One region of the Vibrio tasmaniensis genome, then DNA from elsewhere that is predicted to be linked to it. Evidence: riboswitches for the same ligand, from Rfam matches in the RefSeq annotation. Region 1 holds a riboswitch; the other holds the start of a gene.
What was found. Region 1 has a riboswitch for lysine ahead of lysC (lysine-sensitive aspartokinase 3). Riboswitches for the same ligand answer to the same signal wherever they lie in the genome.
Positions count from the first base shown of each region.

Region 2: another riboswitch for lysine. It lies ahead of OCV44_RS09355 (Na+/H+ antiporter NhaC family protein); the one in region 1 lies ahead of lysC (lysine-sensitive aspartokinase 3).

Region 1 is NZ_AP025510.1:2,892,257-2,896,665, reverse strand. Features, by position in the region: gene metH (methionine synthase) at 1-1,171, shown strand, start outside; gene lysC (lysine-sensitive aspartokinase 3) at 1,289-2,656, opposite strand; lysine riboswitch at 2,765-2,942, opposite strand; gene OCV44_RS12855 (pyridoxal-phosphate-dependent aminotransferase family protein) at 3,119-4,258, shown strand; gene OCV44_RS12850 (PglL family O-oligosaccharyltransferase) at 4,363-4,409, opposite strand, start outside.
Region 2 is NZ_AP025510.1:2,079,579-2,083,987, forward strand. Features, by position in the region: gene hisG (ATP phosphoribosyltransferase) at 1-178, opposite strand, end outside; His leader region at 232-367, opposite strand; gene OCV44_RS09355 (Na+/H+ antiporter NhaC family protein) at 557-2,149, opposite strand; lysine riboswitch at 2,262-2,439, opposite strand; gene OCV44_RS09360 (H-NS family histone-like protein) at 2,816-3,226, shown strand; gene OCV44_RS09365 (inosine/guanosine kinase) at 3,393-4,409, opposite strand, start outside.

The DNA of each region.
Region 1 (4,409 bases):
AACGACATCTAAAGCGCATACAGCCGTTAAGATTGAACAGAACTACTCTGAACCTGTGGTCTACGTAAACAATGCTTCACGTGCGGTGGGTGTGTGTACTTCATTGCTATCTAACGAATTGAAGCCCGCCTTTGTTGAGAAGTTGGATATTGATTACGACCGTGTGCGAGATCAGCACAATCGTAAAAAACCACGAACTAAGCCTGTTACGCTTGAACGCGCTCGTGCTAATAAAGTAGCGATTGATTGGAGAGCTTATACGCCACCGGTACCTGCTAAGCCGGGAGTGCACATCTTCAATGATTTTGATGTCGCGACTTTACGTCAGTACATCGACTGGACTCCATTCTTTATGACATGGTCGCTAGTCGGAAAGTACCCTGCAATTCTTGAGCATGAAGAAGTGGGCGAGGAAGCGAAACGCTTATTCAAGGATGCGAATGATTTATTGGATCGAGTACAGAAAGAGAAGTTACTTGAAGCTCGTGGGATGTGTGCGATGTTCCCTGCCAACAGTGTTGGTGATGATATTGAAGTGTATACCGATGAATCTCGCACTGAAGTGTTAAAGGTTTTGCACAACCTTCGTCAGCAAACAGAGAAGCCAAAAGGTTTTAACTACTGTTTGTCTGATTACATTGCGCCGAAAGATAGCGGTAAAGCAGACTGGATTGGTGGCTTTGCGGTGACTGGTGGTATCGGTGAGCGAGAGCTTGCTGATGAATACAAAGCCAACGGTGATGACTACAACGCGATTATGATTCAGGCGGTTGCTGACCGATTGGCTGAAGCGTTCGCTGAATACCTGCATAAAGAAGTGAGAAAGGACATTTGGGGCTACTCGCCGGATGAGGACTTGTCTAATGACGATTTGATTCGCGAGAAGTACCAAGGTATTCGTCCTGCTCCGGGTTACCCTGCCTGTCCTGAACATACTGAAAAAGGTACGTTGTGGGAGTTGATGGACGTTGAAAAAGCGATCGACATGTCATTAACCACGAGCTACGCAATGTGGCCTGGTGCTTCAGTGTCTGGTATGTATTTCTCACATCCTGATGCTAGATACTTTGCAATTGCACAGATTCAACAAGATCAAGTGGATAGCTATGCTGATCGTAAGGGCTGGGACATGTTGGAAGCTGAGAGGTGGTTAGGTCCAAACATTAACTAGCTTTTAGGCTATGACGAGTTTTGATTCGTAAAGTAAAAAAGAGAAAGGGTTGCTTAATAGCAACCCTTTTTGTATCTGTAGCTTGGTGATTTTTAAACTAATCTATCAACCGTCTTTTTATTCAAACAGCTCTTGGTGAAGCTTTTGAATCGCTAGCTTAGACACTGATTCATCTAGTAAGAAGCACAAGTTGTGTGGGCTTGCGCCGTAGCAAATCATGCGTAGGTTGAAGTCTTCAAGAGTGCCGAATACCTGTTTCGCATAGCCTTTGCTTTCACTCATGTTATTACCAATAAGAGCAACAAGGCATAGGTCGTGTTCAATATCCACGGAACACAGTTCTTCAAGCTCAATGCGAGCGGCTTCTGGTAACTCAGGGGCACCACCAGAGGTATCTGTTTGATCGAGTGTCAGTGAGACACTGATCTCTGAGGTAGTGATAAGATCGACAGAGATCTTATGCTTAGCGAGGATCTCGAACACTTTTGCTAGGAAGCCATAAGCATGGAACATATTGGCGCTGCGTAGCGTAACCATGGTTTGGTTGCAGCGTAGGGCAAGCGCTCTGAACAGAGGGGAGCTTTCAACTTGTTGACGAATCCATGTGCCACCGAGCTCTGGTGCTTTTGATGAGCCGACAAATACCGGGATTTGATGGCGTAGTGCCGGGACTAGAGTCGAAGGGTGTAATATCTTCGCGCCAAAGTTTGCCATTTCCGATGCTTCGCTGAAGCTGATCTCTGGGATAGGAGATGCTTTCGATGCGATACGTGGATCCGTGGTGTAGATGCCCGGAACATCAGTCCAGATTTCTAAACCAATCGCTTGTACAGATTCTGCAATCAGTGCCGCTGAGTAATCACTGCCGCCACGACCTAATGTTGTGGTGTTACCTTCGTTATCGGCACCGATAAAGCCTTGGGTAACGACAACTTGCTGTTGGCATAGTGGTATCAATTTCTGTTGCGCTAAGGCTGCAATATCTTTTAACTGTGGCTCTGCTTTGCCGAAGTCATTGTTGGTGCGCATCACTTCTCTGATATCAAAACGGACAGCGGGTGTGCCACGCTCGCGAATGATTTGAGCGAGGATATGTGTTGACATCAGTTCGCCACATGCCACTAGGTGATCGGTGAGTTTAGTACTGGTTTGGAATGATGCCGCTTCGGCTGCACTCGCAATGTCATCGAGAATGCTATGGACCTCTTTCTCGATACCGCTTGGATCGGCTAACTGAGCAAGAATCGTATTATGAATGTCGGTTAACTGTGTCACTAGTTCTTGGCGACGAGTTTTATCTTGAACACCATTCGCGAGTTCAACGAGCAGGTTAGTCACGCCAGAGCACGCGCTGCTCACGACCAGTTTCGTATTCGAGTTATTTTCAATAATGGCAGCACAACGGCTCATTGCTTCAAAGTTGGCAACACTTGTTCCACCAAACTTAGCGACATTAAAAGAACCAGCTACATTAGATGCACTCACTATATATCTCCCACGATTTCCTAAAATAAAATTACGGTTGGGTAATCCAACGTCCGATGTTGTTCGAAGAGAGTTTTAGAGCAAATAGAGAGGAATTATTAGAATAGTAACCTCAGAAGCTCTTCACCATATAGAAATGGTGACAGTTGACGGGATTCAGCCCGCTCAACCGATAATAAAGGTCCTGCATCCTTTTATTATCTCGGCACTGCTCCCCATAAATGTTTTGTGTTGGAAATGCGGTTCCACAAAACACCTGCCTGGGCAGTGCTCCTCTTCTGCTAGATAGCCATTTCATTGAACGTGTTTGCGGTAATAATGTCAATCCGTAACTTGAGATAATTGAAAAATAATTTTAACAATTATGTGACACTGGTGTGACCTCTATACTTATGGCTAATTGCTGAGATAATCAATTTGCTTTAGGGTGGATTGTTCACAACATTAACGTAAGGGATGTACATGTCTAATTTAACACTCACTACTGCTATTGATAGCTTTTATCCGCCACACCGAACGTTAATGGGGCCGGGGCCTTCAGACATTTCTCCTCAAGTTTTACAGGCCTTAAGCCGTCCAACCATTGGCCACCTAGACCCGCTATTTATTGCGATGATGGATGAGCTTAAACAGCTTCTCAAATACGCTTTTCAGACGGAAAACGAATTTACGATTGCCGTTTCTGCACCAGGGAGTGCAGGTATGGAAACCTGTTTTGTTAACATGATTGAGCCAGGTGAGAAGGTGATTGTTTGTCGCAATGGTGCTTTTGGTGAACGTATGCGAGAAAATGTTGTGCGCTGTGGGGGTGAAGCGATCCTTGTTGATGATGAGTGGGGCAAGTCTGTTTCCGTTGAAAAGGTAGAAAAGGCATTGGCAGAAAACCCTGATGCTGTTGCTGTCGCATTTGTGCATGCAGAGACCTCTACTGGATCGTTATCGGATGCTCAAGCGATTTCAGCAGTTGCTCGTCAGTTTGATGCATTGTCGATTGTGGATGCGGTGACATCATTAGGTGGTGTGCCATTGTTGGTTGATGAATGGCAACTCGATGCGGTTTATTCAGGCAGTCAGAAGTGTCTGTCTTGTGTACCTGGTTTATCTCCCGTGACGTTCTCTCAACGTGCTGTCGATAAAATGAAAGCACGTCAAGCTCCCGTACAAAGCTGGTTCTTGGATCAGAGCTTGGTATTAGGTTATTGGAGTGGAGAAGGTAAGCGTAGCTATCACCATACTGCGCCTGTGAACAGCCTATATGCTCTGCATGAGTCGTTGGTTTTATTGAAGAATGAAGGCCTGGATAATGCGTGGTCACGTCACCATGCGATGCACCAAGAGCTTAAAGAAGGAGTAGAAGCACTAGGATTAAAGTTTGTGGTAGATGAAGAGAGTCGCCTACCTCAATTGAATGCGCTTTACTTCCCTGAAGGGATTGATGAAGCCAAAATAAGAACGCAGCTGTTAGAAGAATATAATCTTGAAATCGGTGCAGGCCTTGGCTCTTTAGCTGGGAAGGCTTGGCGTATTGGTTTAATGGGTTATGGCGCTCGAAAAGAGAATGTCGCTTTGTGCTTAAAAGCGTTACAAGACGTTTTAAAATAACGGTAATAAACTGAAGTTTAAAAGAAAAGCGCACGAGAGATCGTGCGCTTTTTTGTGCCTAACCGAAAGGTCAGAAATGGTGCTTTAGTTCCGAGAGCTAAACATCACTCAGCAGACGACAGGTTATCTTCTTCTTGTGATACTTTCTTAT
Region 2 (4,409 bases), 810 kb from region 1:
GGCCTGGGATGTCGTCATCACGAACCAATAACAAGTCGATTGGCATATTTAGTGAATGAACAACTAAACGCTCACCCATGATGTTAAATTTAACACCACATTTTTTAAGTAGATCTTGGCACTCTTTACTTAAGCGACCTTTCTTTTGAATTGCGATTCTTAGGCGTTGTGTCTGCATTGCTATATCCCTGTGCAAATATTTGAATTTATTGATTATTTAAAAGTGCTAAAACTAAAAAACCCTCGGAAGACTTTGTCGTCCCGAGGGTTTAAATCTAAATTCTTTGACTTAACCTCCGGGAGAATTCTTGCTCCCGGGTATACGTAAATCTCCCCGAAAGACTAGATAGGGTGATGATGGTGATGAATGTTCATTACTAATTTACGCATACTTATCAGCTCTTAGGTTGTTTGCTGTCTTGTATCCACACTAACTAAGCTGACACCCTTTTTCAACCATTTATTCGAACTTTTTTCACGAAATTTAAAATTAAATTAACGAGCACAAAAAAAGGGAGGCAAACGCCTCCCTTCTCATTATTCAATCAAGTGATGATCAGCTTTTACACGTTGCCATCTTACAACGTGAGAAATAAGCTAATGCAAAACATACTGCCACAAACGTTAGAGATGCTGCGCCGAATGCGATGCCAGTTGATGATGTCATACCTAGTGTGATGAAGCCGATACACGATACGAACGCCACAGACAGCGCATAAGGAAGCTGAGTCGATACGTGATCAATGTGGTTACAACGAGCACCTGTAGAAGACAGAATCGTTGTGTCTGAGATTGGAGAACAGTGGTCACCAAATACAGAACCCGCAAGAACCGCACTTAACATAGGCAGAATTAGCGCGATATCAGAGGCTGCAGCCATGTCACCTGCGATAGGTAGCATGATACCGAACGTACCCCATGATGTACCTGTCGAGAACGCCATTAGGCCTGCAAGAAGGAACAAGATAACTGGTAGCCAGTGGTAATCAATGTTACCCGTCGCTAAAGATGATAGGTACGAACCTGTTTTCATGTCGCCGATAACTGAACCGATCGTCCATGCAAACACAAGAATAAGGATAGCGCCAAACATAGAGCTTGCACCAATCCACATTGTTCTTGCGATATCAGCCATAGGCAGTTTCTGTTTGAATACCGTTGCTAGCGCAACGAGTAAACCAATAACACCACCGTAAACCAGAGACTTACCTACATCCGTATTTTCAAATGCGCCAAGTAAGTTGAATGCTTGACCATCAGCAGTAAGCGCTTGGCCACCCGTGTAAAGCATTGCAGCAACCGTCGCTACAATTAACGCTACGATTGGCATTACGAGATCAGAAACAGAACCGTTTTCGCTCTCTTGAATATCTAGCTCTTCGTTTAGATCGTGCGCTTGCTTTTGATCATTGTCGCCTTCAAAGCCACGGCCTTGAGAAGCTTCAATCTCATGCTCACGCATTTTACCAACATCTAAACCAAACCACGCAACAGCAAACACCATTAATAGCGCGAACACAGCGTAGAAGTTCATTGGGATAAGGCGAACGTAAGCACCCAGTGCAGAATACTCTGTCACACCGTGTGTCACTAAGATGCCACCAATGATAGTGATAATGTAAGCACCCCAGCTAGAAGCAGGCATGATCACACACATAGGAGCAGCAGTTGAGTCTAGGATATAAGCTAGCTTAGCGCGAGATACGTAGAAGCGGTCAGTTACAGGGCGGGAGATAGCACCTACCGCTAAGCTGTTGAAGTAATCATCAACAAAGATGAATACACCTAAGAATGCAGCAAGTAGTTTTGAGCCACGTTTGCTCTTAACACGAGACTGTGCCCACTCAGCGAATGCGCGAGTGCCGCCAGAAAGTGTTAATAATGCCGTTGTCATTCCAAGAATAATTAGGAAAGCGACGATGCTCATGTTCCAAGTGTTAATGCCACCATCTTCGATGAAAACACCAGATACTTTAGTAAAGACGTAGCTAGCTGCGTTACCTACTGAGTAGTCAGCAAGTAGAATCGCACCCATAACAATACCGACACCCAAGGAAACTAATACACGGCGGGTAACAATAGCAAGAGTCAAGGCAACCAAGGGAGGAAGCAGTGATAAAGGCGATGTTGCAAAATCTATTAAATTCATGATCTTCAAAAACCAGTTTTTTATTTGGCTAGAGATCTACTGCAGATAAACTTGATACGGCTTATCAAGCTCATGTTGAACTAAGCGAAAGGGAAGTGAACACTTCACCCAACCCTACAGTAGCGCTCCATAGTTTAAAATTAAGACTATGGCAGTGTTGTACCTATTAAGCACAACCCCAGCAAATTGCTTAGATATACAATTGACTTCGGCAATTACACCTTTCATTTCCATTCATTGGCATCACCCCAACGAAAACTACTTTTTATAATTGCACCTCTACGTGCGGTAACATTATTAACCGTTGAAACCAAAGTTTAGCAACAGATTAACCAAAGCACCGCATCAGGTAGTCGCAATTGTACCCATCAAGAGCAACAATGCAACATATCATTCCGAGAAAAATAGCTTTTTGTTAATGAAGTAATCAATAGAAGAATAGTCAACTTTTGTGGATTACTCCACCTAACACATATCAAATATCACCTAATTTTATTAAGATATTCCTTATAGTTATTATAATTTCATTAGAGGTCTATCTTTTCACTTAAACGTCTCGTCTCACTTTTTTATTTAAATAACTAATAGAAGAAATACTATTTGTTTTATTCTTGAGCTCTGTTTATTATTAGGAGGATTATTTAGTTTACCTTGATGGGAAATATCATGTCTGAATTAACAAAAACTCTATTAAATATCCGTAGCCTTCGTGCGTTCTCACGTGAATTAACTCTTGAGCAACTTGAAGAAGCGCTAGACAAGCTGACTATTGTTGTACAAGAACGTCAAGAGTCTGAAGCTGAAGAACGCGCAGCAAAAGCAGAGCAAGAAGCTAAGCTTTCTGCTATCGCAGAACAAATTGCAAAAGACGGTATTGATGTTGCCGATCTTATTGCTGCACTTTCTGGTGAAGCAAAATCTAAAACAACAAAATCTAAACGTGCTCCTCGCCCAGCGAAATACAAATATGTAGATGGCAATGGCGATGAGAAAACTTGGACTGGTCAAGGCCGTACGCCTTCAGCTATCCAAGAACAACTAGATGCTGGTAAATCTCTAGAAGAGTTTGCTCTTTAAGGCATCGTGTTTGCTAAGTGAATAATCAATAACCCACTAAGCAATAGAATTAATATTTAAGTCGACTAAAGTATTATTTACGGCTTCAATATATACAGAAACAAAAAAGGCTCCTTTCGGAGCCTTTTTTATATTTCACTACTAGAAATAGAAATCAAAAAATACCTTATCTTTCCCAGTACGCCTCTTCTAGACTGTCTTCTCTTTCAGGAAGGCCTCGAGATAATCGTGGCGAGTGCTGTACTAATACTTCATAACTTGCACGGTTTGAATATTTACAAACTTGTGAGAAAGAAGAATACGTCAAGAATGAATGCTGATGCTTACTTGAGTTAGGCACATTTTCTTTATGGTACTTATTAGCCGCCATATCATGTAATAGCGCAGATAATGCAGCATCACCGGCACCATTAGTATTCTTAATCTTTTCTGGGCCGCCCATGTAAGGTGCGATATGTGAATAGATTTTCGTTGGATTTTCACATAAGTCTTTATGTGCAGGACGGCTAAATTCATAACGGTTAAATTCAGCAATCGATCCTGGTAACAAAGGTAATGATGTTTCGCGCTTCACTGCATCTTCAGTGTAACCCGCCATAAACAAGCCCACAGGACCTGCTGTACATAAAACCAAGTCTACCCAATCTAGTGCTTTGTCTGAAGCAGCAAGAGGATCGCTTTCACCAGTTAATGCTTCAGCTTCGTCTTCATTCATTGCAACAACGGTTACATGTTGTTCAAGGAAATCTTTCCAAAACTCTGGATCATCTTGAATAACGAATTTAGTACCAAGTGTTAAAACGACAGGCACATCGTATTTCTTCGCGTATTCGATCGCTTTCATTGTTGCTTCAGGCATAGGGTCGCCTGGCTTACAACGAACTAAATAAGCGGTTAATACTAAAGCAGAAGCACTTTTGAAGATCTTTTCAGGGATGCTTTCTGGTTTTAGTTGGTTCATTTGACCTTCGCTAATTGCGAAAGTACGTTCACCATCTTCTGTAATTAATGCAAAGCAGCGACCAATTGCGCCATCTACCCCTTGTAAATGGTTCAGATCCATTCTGCTTGATGTATTACATAAATAGCGGTAACCGTAGCTACCAATTTTAATATCTTGGCTCATTACACCCAATAGTGTTGAACGGTCATCCGCCAATACTGAATAGTTGTGTAATGTATT